One region of the Chryseobacterium sp. CFS2 genome, then DNA from elsewhere that is predicted to be linked to it. Evidence: riboswitches for the same ligand, from Rfam matches in the RefSeq annotation. Region 1 holds a riboswitch; each other region holds the start of a gene.
The links. Region 1 has a riboswitch for cobalamin ahead of ODR02_RS11895 (acyl-CoA thioesterase). Riboswitches for the same ligand answer to the same signal wherever they lie in the genome.
Positions count from the first base shown of each region.

Region 2: another riboswitch for cobalamin. It lies ahead of ODR02_RS04065 (TonB-dependent receptor plug domain-containing protein); the one in region 1 lies ahead of ODR02_RS11895 (acyl-CoA thioesterase).
Region 3: another riboswitch for cobalamin. It lies ahead of metE (5-methyltetrahydropteroyltriglutamate--homocysteine S-methyltransferase); the one in region 1 lies ahead of ODR02_RS11895 (acyl-CoA thioesterase).

Region 1 is NZ_JAZHQU010000004.1:437,788-445,870, forward strand. Features, by position in the region: gene ODR02_RS11875 (endonuclease MutS2) at 1-1,412, shown strand, start outside; gene ODR02_RS11880 (GEVED domain-containing protein) at 1,480-2,565, opposite strand; gene ODR02_RS11885 (ATP-binding cassette domain-containing protein) at 2,988-3,650, shown strand; gene ODR02_RS11890 (hypothetical protein) at 3,681-4,481, shown strand; cobalamin riboswitch at 4,516-4,695, shown strand; gene ODR02_RS11895 (acyl-CoA thioesterase) at 4,811-5,194, shown strand; gene ODR02_RS11900 (HD domain-containing protein) at 5,247-5,837, opposite strand; gene ODR02_RS11905 (XAC2610-related protein) at 5,839-6,540, opposite strand; gene ODR02_RS11910 (PadR family transcriptional regulator) at 7,095-7,424, shown strand; gene ODR02_RS11915 (PspC domain-containing protein) at 7,436-8,083, shown strand, end outside.
Region 2 is NZ_JAZHQU010000002.1:134,110-142,192, forward strand. Features, by position in the region: gene ODR02_RS04065 (TonB-dependent receptor plug domain-containing protein) at 1-1,866, opposite strand, end outside; cobalamin riboswitch at 1,976-2,160, opposite strand; gene ODR02_RS04070 (transporter) at 2,253-3,200, opposite strand; gene ODR02_RS04075 (cytochrome-c peroxidase) at 3,213-4,262, opposite strand; gene ODR02_RS04080 (MbnP family protein) at 4,255-5,085, opposite strand; gene ODR02_RS04085 (hypothetical protein) at 5,274-5,642, opposite strand; gene ODR02_RS04090 (superoxide dismutase) at 5,647-6,321, opposite strand; gene ODR02_RS04095 (SCO family protein) at 6,508-7,185, opposite strand; gene ODR02_RS04100 (YHS domain-containing protein) at 7,172-7,447, opposite strand; gene ODR02_RS04105 (hypothetical protein) at 7,621-8,001, opposite strand.
Region 3 is NZ_JAZHQU010000001.1:57,171-65,253, forward strand. Features, by position in the region: gene metE (5-methyltetrahydropteroyltriglutamate--homocysteine S-methyltransferase) at 1-1,101, opposite strand, end outside; cobalamin riboswitch at 1,280-1,465, opposite strand; gene ODR02_RS00280 (Lrp/AsnC family transcriptional regulator) at 1,661-2,122, shown strand; gene ODR02_RS00285 (LytR/AlgR family response regulator transcription factor) at 2,141-2,908, opposite strand; gene ODR02_RS00290 (sensor histidine kinase) at 2,912-3,934, opposite strand; gene ODR02_RS00295 (hypothetical protein) at 4,001-4,741, opposite strand; gene ODR02_RS00300 (hypothetical protein) at 4,951-5,493, opposite strand; gene ODR02_RS00305 (VOC family protein) at 5,543-5,914, opposite strand; gene ODR02_RS00310 (alpha/beta fold hydrolase) at 5,919-6,779, opposite strand; gene ODR02_RS00315 (bacteriocin-like protein) at 7,056-7,199, shown strand; gene ODR02_RS00320 (bacteriocin-like protein) at 7,227-7,373, shown strand; tRNA gene ODR02_RS00325 (tRNA-Ser) at 7,492-7,576, opposite strand; gene ODR02_RS00330 (hypothetical protein) at 7,793-8,083, opposite strand, start outside.

The DNA of each region.
Region 1 (8,083 bases):
AAATTGACAAAGTTCTCCGTAAACTGACTGCAGAACTGGCAGAATTTCAACCTCAGCTGTGGAGATATCAGATTTATATTTTTGACCTTGACCTTATAAGAGCCAAAGCAAAGTTTGGTGAATTGATCAACGGAGTTCTTCCGAAAATCAACCATCATAAAACGCTGAGATTAAGAGAGGCTTATCATCCTCTGTTATGGCTTAGAAATAAAGTAGAGAACAAAATAATTCATCCCCAGAGCCTTACCTTAACAGACCACAACAGGATTATCTGTATTTCGGGTCCGAATGCCGGAGGAAAATCAATTACTCTGAAAACGGTAGGACTATTACAGCTAATGATTCAGAGTGGTATCCTTGTTCCGGTTCACCCGAAGTCTGAAATGTTTTTCTTTGAGAAAATCATGACGGATATTGGAGACAACCAGTCCATTGAAAACCATTTATCAACCTACTCATCAAGATTGAAGAAAATGTCCGGAATCATCCGTGAGGCTGATGCCAATACTCTTTTATTGATTGATGAATTCGGTACGGGTTCTGATCCTGAGCTTGGAGGTGCGCTGGCAGAAAGTTTCATGGAGTTTTTCTATGACAAAAAGAGTTTTGCCATTATTACAACTCACTATACCAATATTAAACTGGTAATAGAACAGCTTCCCAATGCCCAGAATGCAGCCATGCTCTTCAATGAAGAAACATTGGAACCGATGTATAAACTGGAAGTAGGACAGGCAGGAAGTTCATTTACGTTTGAAGTTGCAGAAAAGAATAAGATTCCAAGATTCATTATCCATTCTGCCAAGAAAAAGGTAGAGCATGATATTGTCAATCTTGATAAAACGATTGTAAAACTGCAGCAGGAAAAGTTTGAGGTTGAAAAACTGAAATCTGATCTTGCAGAAAGAAAAGAATCTGTAGAAGATAAACGTGACAACCTTCAGAAACTGAATGATCAGCTTCAGCAGAAGCTTTTCAATTTCCAGAAGCTGTATGAAGAGGAACACCGTAAGCTTCAGTTCGGGAATAAGATTGAAACATTCATTGACAGCTATACTAAGGGAAAATCCAGAAAAGATGTTGTAAAAGATTTTGTGAAGCTTCTTGAACAGGAGAAATTCAGAAAACTGGGGAATGACAAAGATGAATCAAAACGTCTGCAGGTGGTTAAGAGAAAAATTACCCAACAGCTGAAAAAAGAAGACGTTATTGAAAAAATTGCAGAAACCAATGAAAGACTGGAGGAACAGCGTAAAACCGACCGGGCAGTGTGGATGAAAATTGGGCAGCGTGTTCGTATTACGGGAAGCACCAGTGTAGGAACCATTGAAAAAATTTCACGCAATAAAGTGATTGTCAATTACGGAACTTTCAAAACAACAATTAATGCGGATGAACTTGAGAGAATTTAATTCATCTGAAATTAATGTAATGCAAATAGTAAGAGAGAGCACCTTCTGGTGCTCTCTTTTTTGATCTTTATTTCTTAATGAATTTTAATCGGATTGTATTGTCTTTATCTTTCAGCTGGATAAAATAAATTCCTTTGGACAAATTACTAAGGTTTACTTTATGGTCAGAAACTTTTCCTTCTCCCGTTTTCTGTCCCACAGCATTATAAATTTCATAATCCGTTACGTCTGAAATTCCTGAGATATTTAAAACATCGGATGCAGGGTTAGGATAAATTTCAGGTTTTGCAGATTTCCCTGATTCTTCAACTCCAAGGGTGAGATTGAGTAATTCTACTCCATAATCTTCAACTTCTCCATAGGTAAATGTACTACAGCCATCTGCTGGCATTGTTTGACTGGAAACAATCCTCATGGTTACACCACACAATGTCACTGCTGCCAAACTTGGAATTGTAAAAACAGACACTGCCGGAGCAGTCTGAGTGATATTATTCGCCACCATAACTCTTTCGCTGGATTCAAAAATTCCGTTGGCATTAAGATCAATCCATGCCGTTACAGTGGTTGTCCCCGGAGTTCCCGTCCACGTATTGGTCACTGAAAGTGTATTTCCTGTACTTCCTATAAAAAACTTGACCTTACGGCTTACATCACTTCTGTAATCTGTATAATTGGAAGGCCCGGAATTGCTGACCATTGGAGTGGTAATTCCTGCAGAATTTACGGTCACATTGGAAATATGCATCAGGCTGGTATCTGTAGATGCACTTGCACAATAATTAAGCGTTGTTGTAAAAAATACAGGATTAGACCATGTTCCCTGTACGGTACACAATTTTACCACCTGCACTTCATAAGTTGTACAAGGCTGCAGATTAGTAATAGTATAAGAATTTTGCCCAGCTACAGGGGTAGCCACCATCCAGATAGTGGATCCAGGTATTCTATATCTGATAAAATTATTCGGAGTATTGGGATCAGCAGTCCAGGTAACAGTTCCTGAGGTAAGAGTTGTAGACACCTGCACGCCAGTAGGAGCATTGGTATCACAGTAAAATAAGGGTTGGGATTCTTCTTCTACTTTGTTGTTTGCCTGAAAGCTGGAAACTCCCAAAATAAAAGAGAATACATACAGTAGTTTTTTTGTCATGTTTATTAGTTTTAAAATTCCCTTGAAAAATAAGAGATTTTTTGGAATATCTCCCAAACAACCCTATATTATTATGCTTTTTTTAATACTTTTGAAATTAATCTTGTAAAAAATATACTTTATAGATATTCCATTTTTATTTTTACCATGATCAAAAGTTTTTCTATTCTCTGGATTTTTTATAAAAAAATAATGTTTCCAACTTTGGGATTTTCTTTATTGATTTCTTTTTTATCATCATTCAGTATTAAAAATTTTGGACTGAATTTCCTTTTAATCCTTCCCGTTCTTCACTATTTCATTTATGAATTAAGGTTTAAAAACGAATATTACTTTTATGCCAATGTAGGGTTTTCAAGGATTTCTCTTTGGGCAGGAACGATATTATCGGGGATTATTGTAAAAATTATAACATTGTTTTTATGAGCAAACTGCATGTTGATAGTCTGACAAAGTCCTTCAATGAAAGGAAAATTTTGCAGGATGTTTATATAGGATGCGAAACCGGACAGATTACAGGGCTGCTGGGCAGAAATGGAAGTGGAAAATCAACTTTATTAAAAATTATTTTCGGGGTTATCAGCGGTGATACCCAGTTTATAAAATGTGGCAACAAGATTTTGAAAAGTATATCAGACAGAAAAAACAAAATCTCATATTTACCCCAGGACCTTTTCTTACCTAAATATGAAACCGTTAAAAAGCTGATTCCTTTCTTCTGTAATAAAGAAAACACCAATTTGCTGTTTGCCTTGGAACTCATACAGCCCTTTCTTCATGAAAAAATTAAAAATCTTTCTAAAGGCGAACAGAGAACTATTGAAACCCTGATGATCATTTACTCTGAAACAGATTTTGTTTTACTGGACGAACCATTCCACAGCCTTTCTCCAAAAGTTTGTGAAGAATTAAAGAAAATCATTCTTCAGCAGTCAAAGTATAAAGGTTTTATTATTTCTGATCACAATTACCAGGATGTTCTGGATATTTCAGACCATATATATCTGCTTTCTGACGGCCATCTAAAACAAATACAAGATTTTAAAGAACTGCAGCGGTATAATTATCTCCCGAAAAGTATTTAATTTATATATTTGGGGATCAAAAAAAATTTCATGATGACTTTTATAAATAAAGCATTCTATTTATCCGCATTCAGTATTTTATCTATAGCTTTTGTAAAAGGGCAGACAAAAGTTCCTTTTGGAGTTGTAAAAGCTGAAGAAGGATATGCCAACGTACGTGTACATAAAGACGACTACCGAAAAATTGTAGACAAGATCCGTATGCGTAAAGGAGATGTTTTTGTTTATGTAAAACCGGCTCCGGGAGAAACAGAGTGGATCTGGATCAAATATCCGGAGAAACAGGATGATGACAAGCCTTTTGTACGTTATGAAACTCTTGATAAAGAAGGAATGGTAAATAAAGGACGTATTGCCTATGTAGATCAGCTTCCCGCCTATACTCCTTCTAAATCTAAAAACGGAAGATCAATTATTTTCACAGACAATTCCGATCCTAAAATCCCTACCGCCCAAAGAAGCAAAGTAGTGATTGATGTCTATCCTTCCAATGCAGGATACCGTAAAAAGGAAAAAGATGCTGAAGGAAAAATTCTTACCATTGATAAAGTAAAACCATGGGGAATAGGAAATGATCTTCCTGAAGGAATGACTGAAATCAAATCCATCAGAGTACAACAGCCCGGAAGAGGTTCTGTTTTTGTAAGAGAAGCCATCAAAAATATGTTCCAGCCTACCATGGATTTTGAGAACATTGGAGTAACTTCCCTTGACAACGATAATATTTTCCTTTATATGATCAATGGTTCAGGAGAAAACAGATATACAACTCTTTGGACAATCAAAAAAGGAAGAGTAATCAGCCAGATTATTTATCATAATCCGGAATAAATTCATTATTTTTGCACCCGAAAAAGTTTTACGCTTATTCATCATAGAAATTGGTTCTGCATCACTGCAGATTAAAAGGGAACCGTGTGAAAATCACGGACTGTCGCGCAACTGTAAGTAACTGAAATCTTTATCAAAGATCCACTGTGCGAGGCATGGGAAGGAGATAAAAGATGTTACAAGTCAGGAGACCTGCCTTTTTCTTAAACAAGTAACTTTCGCGATTTGAAGTTGTATTGATCTGATGAATTGTTTCAGGAATTTCCGAATTTCCTGTTATTATTCTGTTGTTTGATATTATTTCATTTCGCTTTAATTAATAATGAAATATGACTACAGAAGAAAGAATTGAAGCCTCCGAAACCAGAATTTTTAAAGCGGTTTTCCCAAACACAACCAATCATTATGATACCCTTTTTGGTGGTACGGCTATGCAGCTGATGGACGAAGTAGCTTTTATTACCGCTACCCGTTTTGCCAGAAAAAGAGTGGTAACGGTAAGCAGCGACAAAATAGATTTCAAAAAACCGATTCCTGCCGGAACGATTGTTGAACTGATCGGGAAAGTTTCATACGTGGGGAAAACCAGTATGAAAGTGAACGTTGAAATTTACACAGAGCAGATGTATTCGTATGAAAGAGAGAAAGCCATCGTAGGTGATTTTACTTTTGTAGCGATTGACGAATTCAAGAAACCAATCCAGATACTATAAATAAAGAATCGGGCGGCCAGAGGCCGCCCGATTCTTTTTATTTTCATTAAGGTTATTTCAACACTTTTTCTGTTTCCAGACTTCTGTTCAGTAAAAGTTCAAAAGCCTCTCCCATTTCATCCGATGCTCTACTGATGGCATTTTCAAGCATATTCCGGATTTGTTTTTCGGTAACTCCGGCTTCCGTCCAGCTTTTTCCTGTGGTATGGGAATTTAAAATAAACGGCATGATTCTGTCGATTCCACAGGCAAAAATAGCATCAGGTGTTTTCTCATCTTCAAATTCCAGCCATAGATTAAAGAATTCTGAACGCAAAGGTTCATCCAGAATTCCAAAGATCTTTTGAGCAGATGCTTTCTCTCTTTCAAACTTACCTACCATTGCTTTTTCATCAAAAATAAAAGTATCTCCGGCTTCTATCTCCACCAGATCATGAATGGAAAGCATTCTTATCACTCTCAATAGATCAATATCCGCACGGTTTTTAGCATACGGATAAAGGATCTGAGCCAGAATAATAATCTGCCAGGAATGTTCCGCCGTATTCTCTCTTCGGGAATCGTCTGCATTATAATTTCTTCGCTGTACATTTTTAAGCGCATCTACAGCCAGGATAAAATCTATCTCTTTCTGAATTTTCATCTTACTTCTTATTTCTGTTATATTGATCTGAAGGATATACCTTTATTTTGGTAATCCATTTATTATTAAGCTTTTCTTTAGTGGTTACTTTCACGCGCCCTTCAACGGTCATATCTTCCTCTTTTTCAAAGACCTTATCAAGTCCCTTATTCGGAATTACAGCATATTCTGTCGTAAAAAGATCACAGCATCCTGATTTCCCAAAAGTAATAAGGCGTTTACGTTTAGCATCAACCTCGAAAATATCAAAGGAATTGGAAGCAAGCTCCGTAAGCTCCTTACTCTTCACAAAAGCCATTCTTGTACTGTTGAATACGTATACATCATAAGAGGCAGAACTGTAATTTCCCATATTCCCATTCCTTACTGCTATATCCTCTGTTCCATCAAAATTAAAATCATCAATGATCACAGGGCTTTGTTCATTCTTTAACGGAAGCATTTTTCCCGGTATTAGCTTTTCGCCCTGATTCAGATTCAGCACAAGATGATCAGATATAAAAGTCTGTACCTTTGTATTTTTATGATTGTACAATTCTACAGTTCCTTTTCCGCTGCATTGTCCATCATAGCAATTCTCCACCTGGATGATGGCATCATAACTCTTCGATGCATTTTTAACTTCAAACTGATACTGTCCAAAACAGGCAGGTCCTAGTAAAACAAAAGTCGGTAAATGCTTATACTTATTGAATAAATTCATGGTAATAGTAAATGATTTAGGTGTTTTTTTCCTAACAAAAATACGAATCTTAAGGCCGATCTCAAAATTCAGAAGTCATTATCTCCCCGAGTTTGAAACAACTAAATCCTTTGAAATAGAAGTTTATTTATTTCTGAGAAGCTGTTTCCCGCTATCCGTTCATACTCCTCGCTTCTCTACGATGCCTTTGCTGCTGCGGGGTAACCACTGCTATCGGGGCTATGATATGAGTAATGAGTGATAAATGATAAGTGATAAGTGATAAGTGATAAGTGATAAAAGATCATTTTTTCTCTCCAATTTTCAAAATTCTATTTAAAAATTTAAATATTTTCAGACATTTTCTTGTAAAATTCGTTTTACTCAAAATTGACGACAAAAATTATTATATTGATTTTCAATACTTTAAATGATTTATTTTAAAAATTACACTACTTTGTATTGCATAATACCATTTTATTTACATATCTTTGTAATGTAAAATCGAAATAGGTACAACTAGCTAGGTTCCGAACTTCGAAAATTATATAACTAATTAACAAAACTTATCAAAGATGAATACCGAAAATACCAAAGCGCAAATGCGAAAAGGAATTCTGGAATTCTGTATTCTAAGTCTCATCAATAACCGCGAAATGTATGTTTCCGATCTTATTGACGAACTGAAAAAAGGAAAACTGGATGTAGTGGAAGGAACCCTCTACCCTCTTCTTACAAGACTTAAAAACGGAGAGTTTCTCTCTTACAGATGGGAAGAATCTACAGGAGGACCACCCAGAAAATATTATCAGATCACAGAAAAAGGAAAACTTTTCCTGGATGAACTTCAAAATACATGGAATGAGCTGACAGCCTCAGTAAACCAAATCACCCAACAAAATTAAAAAACAAAGCTATGAACAAGACACTCTCAATAGGACTCGCAGGTTTTTCTTTTACCATAGAAGAACACGCATATATAAAGCTCAGCGATTACCTGAATGCACTGAGAAGCTCACTTGAAGCTTCAGAAGCAGATGAGGTAATGCATGACATAGAAATAAGAATGGTGGAGATTTTCAAAGATTCTTTAGGAAAACGTGAAGTGATTAACGATACCGATGTAGAAAAGGTAATCGCACAAATCGGAAGCCCTGAAAAAATCGAAGAACAGGAAGAGGCTTATTTTTCTGAAAAAACATCTACCAGAAAAAATAATTCAGGAACCGGTTATACAGATAAAAAACAACTGTTCCGTGATCCGGAAAAACAAAAAGTAGCAGGGGTTTGTGCAGGTTTAGCTCAATATGTAGGAATGGATATTACTACCATGAGAGCAATCTGGCTGGGAATCTTCGTATTAGGAATTTTTACCGCAGCAATTTCCTCTTCATTAATAGGTCTTTTATATGTAATCCTTTGGATCGTACTTCCAAAAGCTGAAACCGCAGCAGATTTCCTGAAAATGCAGGGAAAGCCTATGAACTTCGACAATCTTAAGAATGAGTCTAATAAATTGGTACAATTTGCCAATGAATCTACTCAGAGGGTCGGAGAAATCTAT
Region 2 (8,083 bases), on a different contig from region 1:
CTGCACATAATTGTATTGAATATTGTCCTGATTCACATCATATCTTTCTCCTACATACATCGCACTGTAATTGAAACTCCAGTCTTTATAATCTGCCATCAAACTGAATGATCCGCTATGCCATGGGGTATAAGGAATCTGATTACGATAAAAGGTATCTTCCGGATCACTTATATCTCTTGCGCTTTGATACGTGTAAGAGAGCAATGGCCTTAGCTTTACCTTTCCTAATTGCATTTCAGTCTGAATATTCACATCCGCTCCAATGATTTCAACCATTCCAAGATTCATCATCAGCCAGCGGAACATACTTCCATTAGGGGCCGCTACAATTTTATCCTGTACTTTGTTGTAGTAACCATCTACTTTAGCATAAAAGCTTTTAAAGAAATGGTTGGTATAATTCTTCTGATAAGTAAATCCTACGTCATACTGATTGGTAAATTCCGGTTTCAGATAGGTATTTCCGATATTGGTATAATATAAATCATTGAAAGTGGGAAGTCGGAAAATTCGTTTATAGAAAGCTCTAAGTGTAAGCTCAGGAATGATCTCAGGCTGATAACTCATAAATACGGCTGGTGTCCATTCTCTGCTGTCTCCGGGTCTTTTGTTTTTTCTTACTTCTTCAAACGTAAAAGTTCCTAAAAGGCTTCCCAGAATTTTGAACCTGTTCCACTGATAGGTTGTTGCCAATGCCACCAATGTGGTATAGCGTGTAGGATAAGAAAAGTTATCAAGATTAGCATCAAGATTATTATATTGAAAATCTCCGCTCAGACTCACATCCCAATTGGGTGTGATAGAATAGATATTGGATGAGGAAAGATAGAGCTCTCTTTGGATATAGGTATTATCGGTATGAATAATAGACTGCGAACGAACCGTATCCATGAAATGAGTATAATCGTAGGCGAATTTTGCTTTCAGCTGTGTTTCAAATTTTGGGAACAGTTTTTTTCTCAGATTGGCCTGTACAAAATAATTTTCGTCAGAAAGTCTCGCTCCTCTTCCACCAAAACGGCCGTTAACAATAGGGGCCGGCATCCCACGGTTTGAAATATAACCGTAGCCACGGATATTCCAGCTTCCGTTATTTAAAGTGCCATTGATAGACGTTTCAAAACGTTTTGCCCTGATATCTGAATCCTGTCTCTTTGCGATGGTATCATAAGCCTGCTGGCCATCGGGATATTTCTTGGCATACCGAAATCTGTAAATCCCGTCACTCTGCATGAATTCTCCACTGAAACTGGCAGAAACTCTGTCTGATATTTTTTGTTCCAAACGGAATGATGGATTGAAAAGATCAATGGACGCACTTTTTGCTCTTATAACGAGATTGGTTTTTCTTGTTCCTTTAAATACGGGTGTCTTGGGCTGCAGATAGATCGATCCCGAAGAGCCAAAGTCTTTTGCAGGTTGGAAAATTTCACTTTTCTGCCCGTTATACAATGATATTTCTTCCAGATCATCTAATGAATATCTCCCGAGATCTACCAGCCCGTTTTGAGCATTTCCCAATTGAATTCCATCATAGAAAACACCTACATGCTGGCTTCCCATACTGCGGATATTAATGGTTTTCAAACCACCTAACCCTCCATAATCTTTGATCTGAACTCCGGAAAAATACCGCAAAGCATCAGCAACTGAATGGCTGTTCAGTCTTTCCAGCTGCTCACCTTGCAGGGTTTGTGCCGGAATAATTTCTTTAAAATTCTTTTTATAAAGACTAATCGCCTTGATGGATTCCTCCTTCAGAGTGTCATTTTTCTTTTTTTGAGAATATAAAAGTTGAGATGTGATCACCAGTATTGTGAAAACAGCTTTATGAATTGCAGAAGTAGTTTGTTTTGCCGCCATTAGCTCATTTAGGATAATGAAGACGCTAATGGATATAAGAAAGCAACGACAAAGCACAGCTGTCACTGCACAGAATCATTGATGTCCTAAGCTTTATTCCACGAAAGCGTCAAACGATTATTTTCTGGCAGGTCTTCTGACTTACTCCATTTTTGAAATCCTTCCCATTAAAAAACAGTGGATATATTCTTCAAAAACCTTGGTGTGGAGCTTACAGCAGCGGGTCTGTTCCGGATTTTCACCGGATTCCCTTTTAAGAGCTTTTTAGGGCTCACCAAATTCCGGCAAAGATAAAAAATTATTCCTAACCCCCAATTAAAATAATGATTCATAAACAATTAAAGCTCCCGAAGGAGCTTTAACATGATTTTCAAAAGGGTTTTTATTTAAATTCCAATATTCAGGAAAATACTGAATCTTGATTTTGCTTCGATATCACCTCCTGCCAGATGGGTATACATAGGAAGCATGAGTTCACTTCCCAAACTCAGCCTTTTGTAAGAAGCTTCAAAACCCAATTTCCCATACAAAGCACTTCCTGCAGTATTAGGCAAGGCTTCATTGAACTGTTTATTCTGAGCATAAACCTCTCCCTGAACTCCCGTTTTTACAGAAAAAATAGATTTTTCATTCCCCGCAACCTGATAAAAACCTGTTGCAGCATAATTCCATTGGTTTCCAAATCGGTAATTTTTCTTATTCTCCGTTTTGATGGTATAATCTGTATTCACCAACACAGCCACTTTATTTTTCTGAAACTTATAATTCAAAGCGGCCTGATAATCCCAGCTTCCGGTTCCCAGCTGAAAACTCGGATTAACGCCGGAAGCTCCTTTCTCATCGAATTTCCCCAAAGGGATTTTCACACCCAACCCTCCGCTTAAGTGGTGAAAATTATCTTTAGAACTCATCAGCTGATAAATTCCCATCAGGTTAAGATCCCCGATTCCATTGATTTTGATATCTCCCTGTTGGGTTTTCTTTTCATGGAAATGGAATGGCAGACTTGCATATACACTCAGTTTTTTAGTTAAAGGAATCTTTCCCCAAAGCTGTAAGGTATTGAAATACTGATCCTGTGTAAGATCTTTCACAAATAGGTTTTCTTTTGCTTTGTAATGCTGGGCAAAGTATTTGATTCCGATAAACTGTGGATTCAATAAAGACTCAAAGCCGGAAGAACCGTTTCCTGCAGCACAGCCACAGGCATCACAATCATCATCAAAATCAAATCTGCTAAAGCTGTCCGGAGCTATATATGCGCTATCTCTGATGGTTTTTGCCTGATATTGCCCAAACAGGATTAAACTTATTATTACTATAATCTTCTTCATGTTTTCTATAAATTATTCTGCAAATTTTGGATTGGATATAAAACTTTTATCTGATAATGTTTTCAGGAATGCAATGATCGACTGTTTTTCCTGACTGTTCATAGCAATACCTATATGCCCATTCTGTTTCAGCTGCGAATCCAGATTGGGATTATCTTCTACCTGATCAGAATAGAAATTAAGTACCGCCTCTAAGGTGTAAAATCTTCCGTCATGCATATAAGGTGCTGTATATTCTACATTTCTCAGACTCGGAACACGGAATTTCATCCAATCTACCTGATTAAGAGTAACTCTGTAGCGTCCTGCATCTTTGAACTCGGTGTTATAATACATTCCTGTATTGCGGAAACTTTCATCGGTAAATAATTCTCCACTATGACAAGAGGCACATTTCTGACCGAACAAAGCCATTCCCTGAGATTCTGTTGAAGTTAGCTGCTCTTTTCCTTGTCTGAATCTGTCATATTTTGAATCTGCAGAAATCAGTGAAGCCATAAACTGTGACAGCGCTTTTAGAATTCCTTCTCCTGTAATCGTTTCATCTCCATAAGCTTCCCTGAAAAGTTTTTTATACTTCTGGTCATCTTTTATTTTTGAAATAGCTTCCGGTATAGAACTGTCCATTTCATTGATGTCTGTAATAGGGCTGATGGGCTGTTCATTAAGATTATGAATGACACCGTCCCACATATATCTTTTCAAAAAGGCCATATTCTGAATGGGTGGAGCATTTCGGATTCCAATTCTGTCATCTACCCCATGGCTTACAGTATGCCCATGATGGGTAAAAGCGTTTTCCTGAATATGGCAGAAACCGCATGAAATGGTATTATTCCGGGAAAGCTTTCCTTCGTAGAATAATTTTCTTCCCAATTCTACACCGTTTTTTGTCACCGGATTCGTTGATTTATCAAAAGTCATTTCAGGGAAATAAGAAGGAAACTGCAGATTATATGCTTCATCATTTTCCAGCGGCTGTATCACCTCATCTGAACAGGAAATACAACTCAGCAGAAATACACCCAGAACCAGTATTGTTTTTACAAAAAAATTAATCATTATGAACGTGATCTACTTTAAACATTTTTGTAAGGTTATTGGTAACGTCTACCAGATGTTGATTTGAACCCATCAGCATATCATTAGTTGCGGTAAGGGTAAGCGCTTTATCTCCACTCAAAAACTGATTCAGATCTGCCAGAATATGAACAGAAGGGCGAATTTGTCCTGTTACTCTGGCTGTTGTTGGAAGATTCAAAGTAATTTCACGATAAAGATCAGGGGTATTATTTTCCGTAGTATTTCCCATATTTCCTGTATGATTCATGAATTCCTTTGATGGAGAATCTGCTCCATACTTTCCTTCCAGTTTTACAAAAACATATCCGGCTGCCCATGACCATGACATCCCTTTCTGCTTGGCTTTTGTCCAGAATTCAGCTTGACCGTCCTGTCCCAATAAGTAAGCTTTCTGGCTGATTCCTAATCCGAATTTTATTTTTTTATAATTATTTTTCGGAATACCCTCCAGGTTGAGGTATATAATTCCGGCTACCGCATCAGCCTGATCCACGATGAAAGCACCTTTATCAGGGTTGTTTTCATTGTATTTAAATTCATTCCCGTTCTCGTCTATCAGGGAAATGTTACTGATTACATATTTTAAAGCAGAAAAATTATGTTTCTGTCCATTAGAAGAAGTCTGAACCGTTTGATTCAGGACAATATCTCCTACATTATTAAATCCGTTTTCAAATTTAATCTGAAGTTTTCCGGGCGTAGTATCCTGTGGATTTTCATCATCTCTGCTGTTTTCGCAGGCTACAAAAGAGAATAAAGTAAAGGCAATAAAGAATAGTGATAAAAATTTATAAATTTTCATTGTTGATTTTTTTAAGTTGAATGATAATTGTTGAATGTGAAGACATTCTTTTTTTTACCACAAAAGGCACCAAAGCTCTTACACTTAAGGTATATCAAGTGGTAATTTTTATGCACAATAAGAACACTTAAGCATTTTTATTTATCTGTGCTTTTGTGACTTTTGTGGTTGAATAGTGATCGTTTAACTTAAAAAACCGGTGGTTTGAAAATATGGGTAAGAAACAGAAAAGAATAGGCTGTTTCATAAGTGAAGTTGAAATTGAAAAACGGTTGTTTTTCAGCAGTAATGATCTCTGCAGTTTCAGGCAGAATATAGGTATCAAGGAGTTTAGGTCCTGAGCTTTTGAGTTTCTGAAAAGGTGAAGATTCTGAATCATTGGTTTTAGCCAATTCTTTACTCAGGTAACACTTTCCGTTACAGTGAACCTCTGGCCTGGATTTATTAATACAGAGAACTTTAACGATATAATCATAATTTACAGCATACTCTATCACAGGCACTAAAGGTCTTAGCACCATGTAAAAAGTAAAAAGTATGCTGTAAAATAATTTCATCAGATTATTTCTTGCTTAAAGCTTCGTCATATCTTCTGCTGATTTCTTTCCAGTTGGTAACGTTCCAGATCGCGGTAAGATAGTCTGCTCTTTTATTCTGATATTTCAAATAGTACGCATGTTCCCAGACATCAATTCCGAAGATAGGAGTTCCCTTCTCTTCCACCACATCCATCAAAGGATTGTCCTGGTTAGGGGTTGAAGAAACGAACAATTTTCCATTTTTATCTACGGAAAGCCATGCCCATCCTGATCCAAAACGGTCTGCTCCTGCTTTAGCCATTTTTTCTTTAAAAGCATCCATACTTCCAAAAGTTTCAGTGATGGCTTTTACCAATTTTGCAGAAGGCTGTGTATTCTTCTGAGGAGTAAGAACCGTCCAGAACAGTTCGTGATTGTAATGTCCTCCTGCATTATTTCTTACTGCAGCGGGCAGTTTTGAAACATTGGAAAGAATCTGAAACAACGTTTCTTTTTCCTGTGGAGTTCCTGTAATTGCTTTATTCAGATTAGCGACATACGCTGCCGCATGTTTTGAATAATGAATTTCCATCGTTTGGGCATCAATATTCCCTTCCAAAGCATTATAAGCGTATGGTAAAGGAGTCTGCTTAAACTGAGCCAGTGTAAACTGGGCCGCGAAAACTGCAGTTACAGCAGCTATTTTCAAAATCTTCATAATGTTTTTGTTTATGGTTGAACAATGTTTTTTGCTAAGCTGGAAGATGGGAGATGGAGGCTGGAAGTAATTGGCATTAAAGTATAAATCCTTCAACTTCTATTTACTTCTATAGCGATCTAAAAACCGCTATAGCTTTATCGTCTGGAAGAACTTCCAGCTTCCAGCTTCGTGCTCCCATCTCCCTTATTTCAATAATTTCTTAATATCCTCAATCAGAATTTCTCTGTCCGGATGGTATTTTCCGGTCAGCATAGGTGTTTTACCTTCCGGATCTTCATAATTCAATCCTGAATAATACAGAATAGGCATATTTTCTTTATTGTATCTGCATCTGATATTTCCATCCTGATCTACCAGGGCGATCATTCCGCTGTGGTTCAGGCTTTCTCCTTCATCTTCTTTGTCCCCCACATAGATATTAAATTTATCCGCGAGATCACCAATATAGGTACGGTCTCCGGTCAGGAAATGCCAGTTTGGAGACTTGGCTCCTATTCTTTGGGCATGTTCTTTCAGTGCTGATGGAGTATCATTTTCCGGATCAATGCTGATGGAGATAATACCAAAATTCGGATCATCGATCTGATTCTGAATAGCCTTCATATTGGTATTCATCACCGGACATATTGTAGGACATTTACTGAAGAAAAATTCTACGAGATAGACCTTTCCCAGCATATCTTTATTGGTGATTTTTTTACTGTTCTGATCTGTCAGTTCAAAATCCGGAACTTTCATTACGGTATAAAGGCTCTTTTTAAAATACCCCATTCCGACACCGATTCCCAGGAAAAGCAATGCAAAAACCACAATGGGTATGATCACTTTACTTTTATTATTGGTCTTGTTATTTTTGGGCATATTTCTCAGGGCTTTTTTTGAATTCATCTTTGCAGTAAACACTACAAAAACCGTACGTTTTATTTTTATATACCGCTGTATCTTTCATAGATCCGGCCGTTTTCATGTGGCAGATCGGGTCTTCTTCATTGACGACCTGTACATTTTCTATTTTCTTTCCGGAAGAATCCATGTGGCTTGCATGCTTTACCTGAGGCGTTTCCTTGGCACACGACAATAATGATATTGACAGTATTGCCGTCAAAATAAGAGGAGATTTCATTTTAATGTTAAATTGAAATTAATAATGATAAATTAACTTAGAACACAAAGCACAGCGTTATAAATTGTGGGAAATTAAACCCCAAATTTAATGATGCAAAGTGTAGTAATGACTTTTAATTGAAAGTTTCAGCACCTCCAATTTATAAACTAAAAATATAGTTTAAAATAAAATTAAGCTAATGGAGGATGGAAAATCCTGGAAAAATATTCTGAAGAATGAGAATTAAAGTAACTTGAATCAGGAATCTCAGTAATCAATTCCGGGTTGAGTAGTGAAGAGAACGAAAGGATATCATGAGAGATAAAGGCATCTAATCCTGCAATCTTTATGGTTTGAGAGCTATTGGACTGTTTTTCTGTTTTTGCCAGTTCTTTTTCCACATAGCATTTTCCCTTACAGGTTGATTGTGGTACATTTCTGTTCTCACAAAGGTTTTTCACAATATAATCATAGTTCACCGCATAGTTTACCAATGGCAAAACGGGACGTAATGCAATGGTAAAAATGACGAATATGGAAATAAATAACCTCAACGATTTTTTCTCTGTCACAAATATACTACTTCAAAACTGTTTTATGTATAATTTATGATGAATGTCATTGATGGTTGTTTACTGTTACCCACAAAAATTA
Region 3 (8,083 bases), on a different contig from region 1:
TTTAAGCGTCACCACTTCTTCTACTTTCTGTTTAGCAAAAGCAAGCCAGTTTTTAATCTCAGGGTTAAGGTTCGTTTCAAAATCAAGATCGCAAGGAGAATGAAGCAATGAACATGACGGTGCAATCAAAATCCTTTCAGAGCCTAATTTGTCAACAGCTTTTCTGATGAAAGACAATGACTTTTCAAAATCATTTTTCCAGATATTTCTGCCATCAATTACTCCTAACGAAAGACTTAGGTTTTCCGGAATACGATTCAGAATATCATCCAATTGTTCCGGATTTCTAACCAAATCGATATGCAAACTATTCACCGGAAGTGAAACAGCAAGCGATGCATTATCTTTTAATCCGTCGAAATAAGTGGCAACAATGAATTTCAGTTTCGGGAAACGGTTTCTTATTTCTGAATACACAGAAAGATAGGTTTCTTTTGCTTTCTCAGTTAAATCCAGAGCCAGAAAAGGTTCATCAAACTGAATCCATTCAGCACCCTGCTCCTGAAGTTTGGTTAAAATTTCCGTATATACAGAAAGAAGATTTCCAGCCAGATCCAGTTTATCAAATCCTTCTTCTTTTTCTTTTCCTAATAACAGATAAGTAACAAGCCCTATAATTACAGGTTTTGCATTGATACCCGCCTGTTTCGCTCCGGAAAATTCATTGAAAATTTTATCTGAGCTTAATTTAAATTGCTGGTTTTTATAAAATTCCGGGACAATGTAGTGATAGTTGGTATCAAACCACTTGGTCATTTCCATTGCTGTAATGTCCAACCCTTCTTTCTGGTATCCTCTTGCCATCGCGAAATAAAGATCCAGCTCAGAGTTGTTCTTTTTAAGCACCACCTCATGGTAACGTGAAGGAATTGCTCCTACTACAAGGCTCATATCCAATACCTGATCATAATAGGAAAAATCGTTGCACGGGATAAGATCTATGCCGGCTTCTTTCTGAATATTCCAGTTTTGATTACAGAGAGTTCTCCCTGTATTCAGAAGTTCTTCCAAAAGAATTTTACCTGACCAATATTGTTCGCAGGCTTTTTTGAGTTCTCTTTTGCTACCAATACGCGGATAGCCCAGAATGTGAGTTTGCATTTTTTTAAACTTTTTAATTAAACTTAATAGGAAAGTGCTTTAAAATGCTTCGTTATGTTTTAGCGGAAAAAGTTTCAGGAAAGTAATGACATAGCAGACAGTGCATTTCCTTCAGAAAGAAAAATACATGAATCTGATCTATCATCTGTATGACCCAAAAGCTTCAGCCCGCGAAAGCATTGTCAATTCAGTAAAGGCAGGTCTCCTGACTTGTAACAGTTTCCGTCATCCTTCCCGCTTTTGGCAGTGGATATACAAAGACAGAAACTTTTGGTGTGTTACTTACAGTTGCGCGACAGCTCGTGATTTGCACACGATTCCCTATTAATCTACCTTAAGTAAAACCTTTCCTGTTTGATGAAGTATCTATAAAGAACTGTACTTTTACCTTTAACAATTGCTTCCAGTAAAAGTTTTTAATTTTGTGTAAAATTAGCAATACAGAATAAAAGCACAATAAATAAGTAAAAATTAAGCAAAATAAACTTTTAAAAATAAAAATAAAAGCATATAATTCTATATATTTGATTGTTTTAATCATTTAAAAGAATAATATTCTGTGGAACAACTCGATGACAAGGATTTACAGCTGCTCAGGCTGCTCCAGAAAAATGCCAAACTGACCGTTAAAGAACTTGCTAAAGAAGTGAACCTTTCTACTTCACCGGTTTTTGAAAGAGTAAAAAGGCTGGAACAGGAAGGGTTTGTTAAAAGATATGCAGCCGTTCTGGATGCTGAAAAACTCAACCGTGGATTTACCGTTTTCTGCCAAATCAAGCTTAAAATTCACGACAGATCTGTAGGCTATGACTTTGTAAAAGAAATTCTGGAGATTGAAGAAGTTGCCGAATGCTACAATATTTCCGGAGATTTTGATTTCCTTCTGAAAGTTCAGGTAAGAGATATGAAACATTACCAGGATTTCGTATTTAATAAACTGGGATCTGTAGATTCCATCGGGAGTACCCACAGTACATTTGTCATGGCTGAAGTGAAAAACAACCATGGACTTACCATTTAATTGAACAGGAAACCGGTTTTATTCTTCAATCCATTTTCTGAAAGCAGATGTATTGCTCTGGCTTGTAATAAGATGATCTTTCTGACCTTTTATCTGGGCGGAAAGTGTATTCTTATTGTAACGTTCTATTCTTTCAATATGCTTTTTCTGGACGAGTGCACTGCGGTTGATCCTGAAAAAATCTGAAGCATTGAGCTGGGTTTCAATTTCTTTCAGAGTAGATTCATTCAACAGGTGTTTTTTTCCTGTTGTATCAAAAGCAAAGACAATCCCTTCTTCCGCTTCAAAGAAAGTAATGTCTTCCGTATTGATAAAATAGATTCCCTGATGTGAGCTGACCGAAAATCGTTTCTTATAGCTTTTCTCCACAGGGCTGTTATTTAGTATTTGCTGAAGTTTTACCCAAACATCCTCCGGCTCTGATGCTGTATTTCCCAATAGAATAAATTTATCCCAAGCCTTTTGAAAACGGCTCTGCGAAAATGGTTTTAAAAGATATTCAATCCCGTTGCTTTCAAAAGCATTCATCCAGAAACTGTCATACGCGGTAGTGAAGATAACCGGACATGAAATATTCACCTGATCATAGATTTCAAAGGCATTTCCATCTAATAATTCAATATCAGAAAAAATCAGGTCAACCGTTGAGTTTTTAAGAAAAGCAATGGCTTCTTCTACAGTACTTATTTCCGAAACAATTTCCACGGGTCTTTCCAGCTCGCTGATGAAACGTTTTAATTTGTTTCTTGCCGGAATTTCGTCTTCGATGATTACAACTTTTATCATATTTTATGCTGGAATTATGGGAATGACTACTGAAAATTCTGTTTCTGTTTTTATAATTTCTACCTGCCGATCCGTTAACAGCGTATATTGCTCCTTAAGATTACTGAGTGCTCTTCCTGAAGTCTTTTTACTGTTTCGCTTGGGTATTCTGGTATTGGAAACGGTGATTTCTTTATCTATTTCTACGGTGATCAAAACAGGATTTACAGCTGTTCCCAGATTATGCTGAACGGCGTTTTCAAGCAGCAATTGCAGGGAAAGCGGAATGATCCTCCCTGATGATCTGATATGATTTATTTTTAATGAATAAGCACTTCCATATTTATACTGTATCAGATTAAAATATTTCTCTGCAAATGCCAGTTCTTCTTCTACAAACACGGTCTTTTTATCAGAAACCTCTAAAACATAACGGTATATCTCTGCAAATTCATTGAGGAAATCCGATGCTTTGTATTTGTCTTCTTCTATTAACTGATCCAGAATGTTGAGATTATTGAATAAAAAATGAGGATTAAGCTGTGTTTTCAGTTGATTAATTTTACTTTCAGACAGGGCATGATCATAAAGAGCCAATTGTTTCTGATATTCCGTATTCTTTTTGTAGTAACGGTATGCGAGGAAAAAACTTCCATAAATAAACCCTCCTATCAAATCTGAAAAGGTAGAAAGAATAACAACTTCCTGATTGAAATTTTTCTCCACTTTTCCAAAAGCAACAGCAATCAAAAAACCAATTATTTTCATCACCAAAAGGTAGGTTAATAGGGAAAAACTGAATATTTTCAGCATTTCTGCTACACTAAACGTTGATGACTTTTGCCAGTTTTTAATGAAAAAATCAATGACAAAAAACAGGATACAGGCACTAATAAGGGTAACAACTGCCGCTTCAGGAGTGAAAATATACCAGTCCAGTGTTCGTCTTATTCCTATACGGGTGTGAATAGACTGTACATAGGCAAACAACAGAATGAACAGAAGGAAGTATCTGTTTTGATGCATCTGTTTCAAAATGGTTTTCATCAGTTTTATAAGAGGTTATTTTTGCAAAAATAGCCCTATATTTTTACAGGGCTGTTTTTTGTATTATTATTTTTTCTTTTCGGGAAATGATGAGGTAACATTTCCGTTATCATCTAAAAAGTCTAGTTTTGCTTCATTATTTTTATCAACACAGAATCTGGCTCTTGGCTTCCCCTTACTGTCAAATAAGAACAGTCCGTTATGTTCATCTTTGGTTTTTCCAAGCATCATTCTTGGTGCGCCTCCAATCAGTCCCTGCTGTTCATATTCTTTGTATTTTTTCTGAGCGGCTTCCGGATCTTTTATCTGATTCAATTCTGCCATGATTTGTCCCGTTCTGAGTTGTGATTCTTTTGATGGACGATCATTAAAATAAAGTCCGCTTGACACCACTCTCTTATCTCCTTTCTTATAATCCTGGGTTAAAATCTGCATGACCTGATCACCATCATATTGATCATAGGTAAGAGACAATCCCGAACTGTGGCCGTTCTGATTTTTCTGTCCGTCATAAATAAAGCCTCCACATTCAATTCCGTCTTCATTGAAGAAGAGCATACCTGAACGTTTTTTTCTTGTTTTATTGGTAGGATTGCCATTTATTTTATCTTCCCCTGTGGGAAATTTATCCACATTGGTAATGATCATTTTTACCGTACCGTCTTTTTCTACAATATTGATTCTTTCCACATCTATTTCAGTAAATTTCTGATTTCCGTTTGTTTTAAAGGCGGAAGCTGTTAAAAATACAATTCCAATGACTGCTGTAAAGGCAAATGTTCTTAAAAAAATTAATTCCCTGTTCATAATGTTATTTGTTACTTGTTTTGTTTTTGATAGGTCAAAGCTATGGCAACCCTGTTTACCATTCAATCAGAAAACAATGAACTAAGGAAATAAAGAAATAAATGAAGGATTTTTCCCGTTGAGTATATTTTATCAACCACTCTCCTTCCGGTAAATAAAAAAATCCGTCAAAGAATAACGGATTTACTATGATTATGATTTTCTATTCATTAATTCGCTGCCGGATCAATAAGCGCAGTTGTAAGGCCTAATGATTTGAGAAGATTTTTATTGTCAAACAGCAATGTTGCATAGTGTTTTCCTTTTTTAAAAACCAATTTTGATCCTCCAGGAAATTCACTGTCTGCTCCCAGCTTTTGCGTCTTGGCATTGTATTTACCGAACTTTGTTTTACTATCCTGCAATGTACTTTTATTCAGGATAAGACCGAAAGGCAGTCCTTCAACGACTACAGGTTTGTTGTCTGAAGTGGTAAAAAACATTTCATTAACCGCATGATCTTTACCCAGACTGCAATAGAGTTCTAATCCTGTCTTCATTGGCCATTTTGCATATTTTTCTTCATTGGCATCTTCATAAAAAACAGTTTTTATGTTCAGTGCTTTTGATATTTTATCGGGAGTCTGCGGAAATATAAATTCTGAATTCTTGTCCAATAAAGAATTTAAGGTAGCCGTTTTCTGAGAAAATACACTTACACTTACTACCAGAAAAAAGAGTGTTACAATAAAAGTGAATGGTTTCGTCTGCATGGGAATATTTTAATAATTTGATGGCTAAAGATATTAAAAATACCTTAGTTTATTTCTTTTGCTGCAAATTAAATACTGTACCCGCCGGATCTGTAATCCAGTGCATATCTTCAGGAAGTTCTTCAATTTCATCACAGGTTTCCACTCCGTTTGATTGCAAATATTGGGTTGCTGCTTCTACATCGGGAACTGTAAGCTGTAACCAGGTTTCAGAATGGGTATAGTTGTCGACACAGTCTAACCAGATGATATTATTCCCGAATTTCACTTCATGGGTTCTGGAAACGGTTGGATTATTAATGGCCTTTTCCTCCACATCAAGTTTTAAAATATCCCTGTAAAAAGAAACCGTCTTTTCATATTTATTTTTTGGAATTTTTATGGCGATATTAATTCCTGCTTCAAATTGGGTCTTCATCATCAAGCTATTTTAAAAAACCGTTCAGATAATTCAGAATCAATGTCGTCTGCATCATCAGACTCACATGGGTTTGTCCCGGAGCAACAGCCAATTGAGATTTTGGCATGGGTCCCATATCTGCAAAAACATCACCTCCCAATAATTTATACGTTTTTGAAAGTTCTGTTTTATCCAATCCGTCATTATCACCGGCTATGATTAAAACAGGTACCGGAATTTTAGAAATATTACCGTCACCAAGGTCGAAAGGCTGTCCGGCAGAAGCCATCATCTGTTCCAGAAATTTGGTCCATTTTGTTTTATCAGGAGCTACGGCATTGTAAGCTGTATGCAGAGGGCTGTTCGTAAAAAGGTCAGGTTTCATTCCTTCAAGTGCTTTATTTACTTCAGGCAGCCAGCCGCTGGTTTTATAGGTTGATGAAATGATAACCAGCTTGTTCAGTCTTTCCGGGCTTTGTATCGCCAACTGATAAGCTACTTCTCCTCCAAAACTATATCCGGCCACATCGGCTTTATCTATTTTCAGATAGTCCATTACCTTTGTAACATCACTGGCCAAAGTAGCATGGGATAATTTCCTCTCTGAAAACGGAGTGTGTCCGTGGCCCTGTAATTCAAGAGCGATTACTTTTCTGTTTTTTGAGAGTTCGGGGATCAATTCTCCCCAGTTCAAATCAATTGTCATGAAGGCACCATGCAATAGCACGATAGGTTTTCCTTTACCATAGACTTCATAATAAACTTTGATACCATTTACAGGAGCATAACCACTTTCAGAGGGTTTTACTTTTTGTCCGTATAGCTGTGATATTGTAAGAGCAATAGCCAGGACTAATAATGCAGAGCATTTGAATAAACTTTTCATAATATTATCAGATTTAGTGGATTAACATTTTACTCAAAATTAGCGAGTCATTATGAAACCAGACTTGCCACAAGACAAGATTTTATATCAATGAAATCAATTCCTTATGAAATCCGGTATTGAATCCTCTCCTTACACACATTACATCTTACATTATTTCAAAAAAAAAGAGGTAAAATATCAAACAATCTATTGAATAAAATAAATATTTTCAAATAATTCTACAACAGTTGATAAAAATTTATTAATTTCGGATAGAACTAAACCTAAATTATTATGAAAAATTTAAAGAAAATCGAAAGACAGGAATTGAAAACAATTAAGGGTGGAATTGACTGCAGAGGCGGCCAACTGTGCTTAATCGGTGGTAAGTGGCAATGCATGCCTTACGACGGATGCGGTGGTGGAAACCAGCCTTAGTTTTATGTTTAATCCAATGACTTGACTATGAAAAATTTAAAAAAAATTTCAAGAGAGCAGTTGAAGACTACTAACGGAGGAGCATTAAGCTGTTCCGAAGCATGCTGCCCACCTCCGGGGATCAAAAGATGTCCTTGGGTGATTTGTGTAGCGCCATGTGAGATATTAAGTTAAAACAAACTGTATTCTCTCCAATAAAAGCCTGTAATTCGTATGAATTGCAGGTCTTTTTGTTTTTAAATTCCATACAAAATAAAAAAGCTACAAATCAAAAGATCTGTAGCTTTTTCTGCGGAGAGTGAGGGATTCGAACCCCCGGACCTGTTACAGTCAACAGTTTTCAAGACTGCCGCAATCGACCACTCTGCCAACTCTCCTTAAACTCCGGCAGTACCGTTGTTTTCAGTGGTGCAAATATAGAAAGTTTTTTATTACCGGCAAAATATTTTTTCAATAAATTTTGCATTTTTCCGGTTTTAAAGAAAATACGGTTTTCAAAAACATGGAAAATGCGGGTATCAGGGACTCAACATCAGGCATTTACCTTCATGTATAAAATATTTAGCCCTTCAACCCTATTTTTCAATATTTATTTATCCGTAGTAATATTCGGTAGTGACATCTCCGCTAAAAGCCGGATGCATATCCTTTTTCTCCATATGCAGCTCAAATACTCTTTCGCCGTTTTTATTTCCTCCCCGTATTTTCAAAGCATACCATCCATTATCTAAGGATAAAGTAATGCTGTTTTCATCATTAATAGAGGTAATATCTTTCAAATAACCGATGCCAACAATTTTCACTTCATTATTCACCGTCTGAAAAACCCAGCCTCTGGACTCTACTTCTACCTCATCATCATTCAAAATCTTTTCATCATTTAC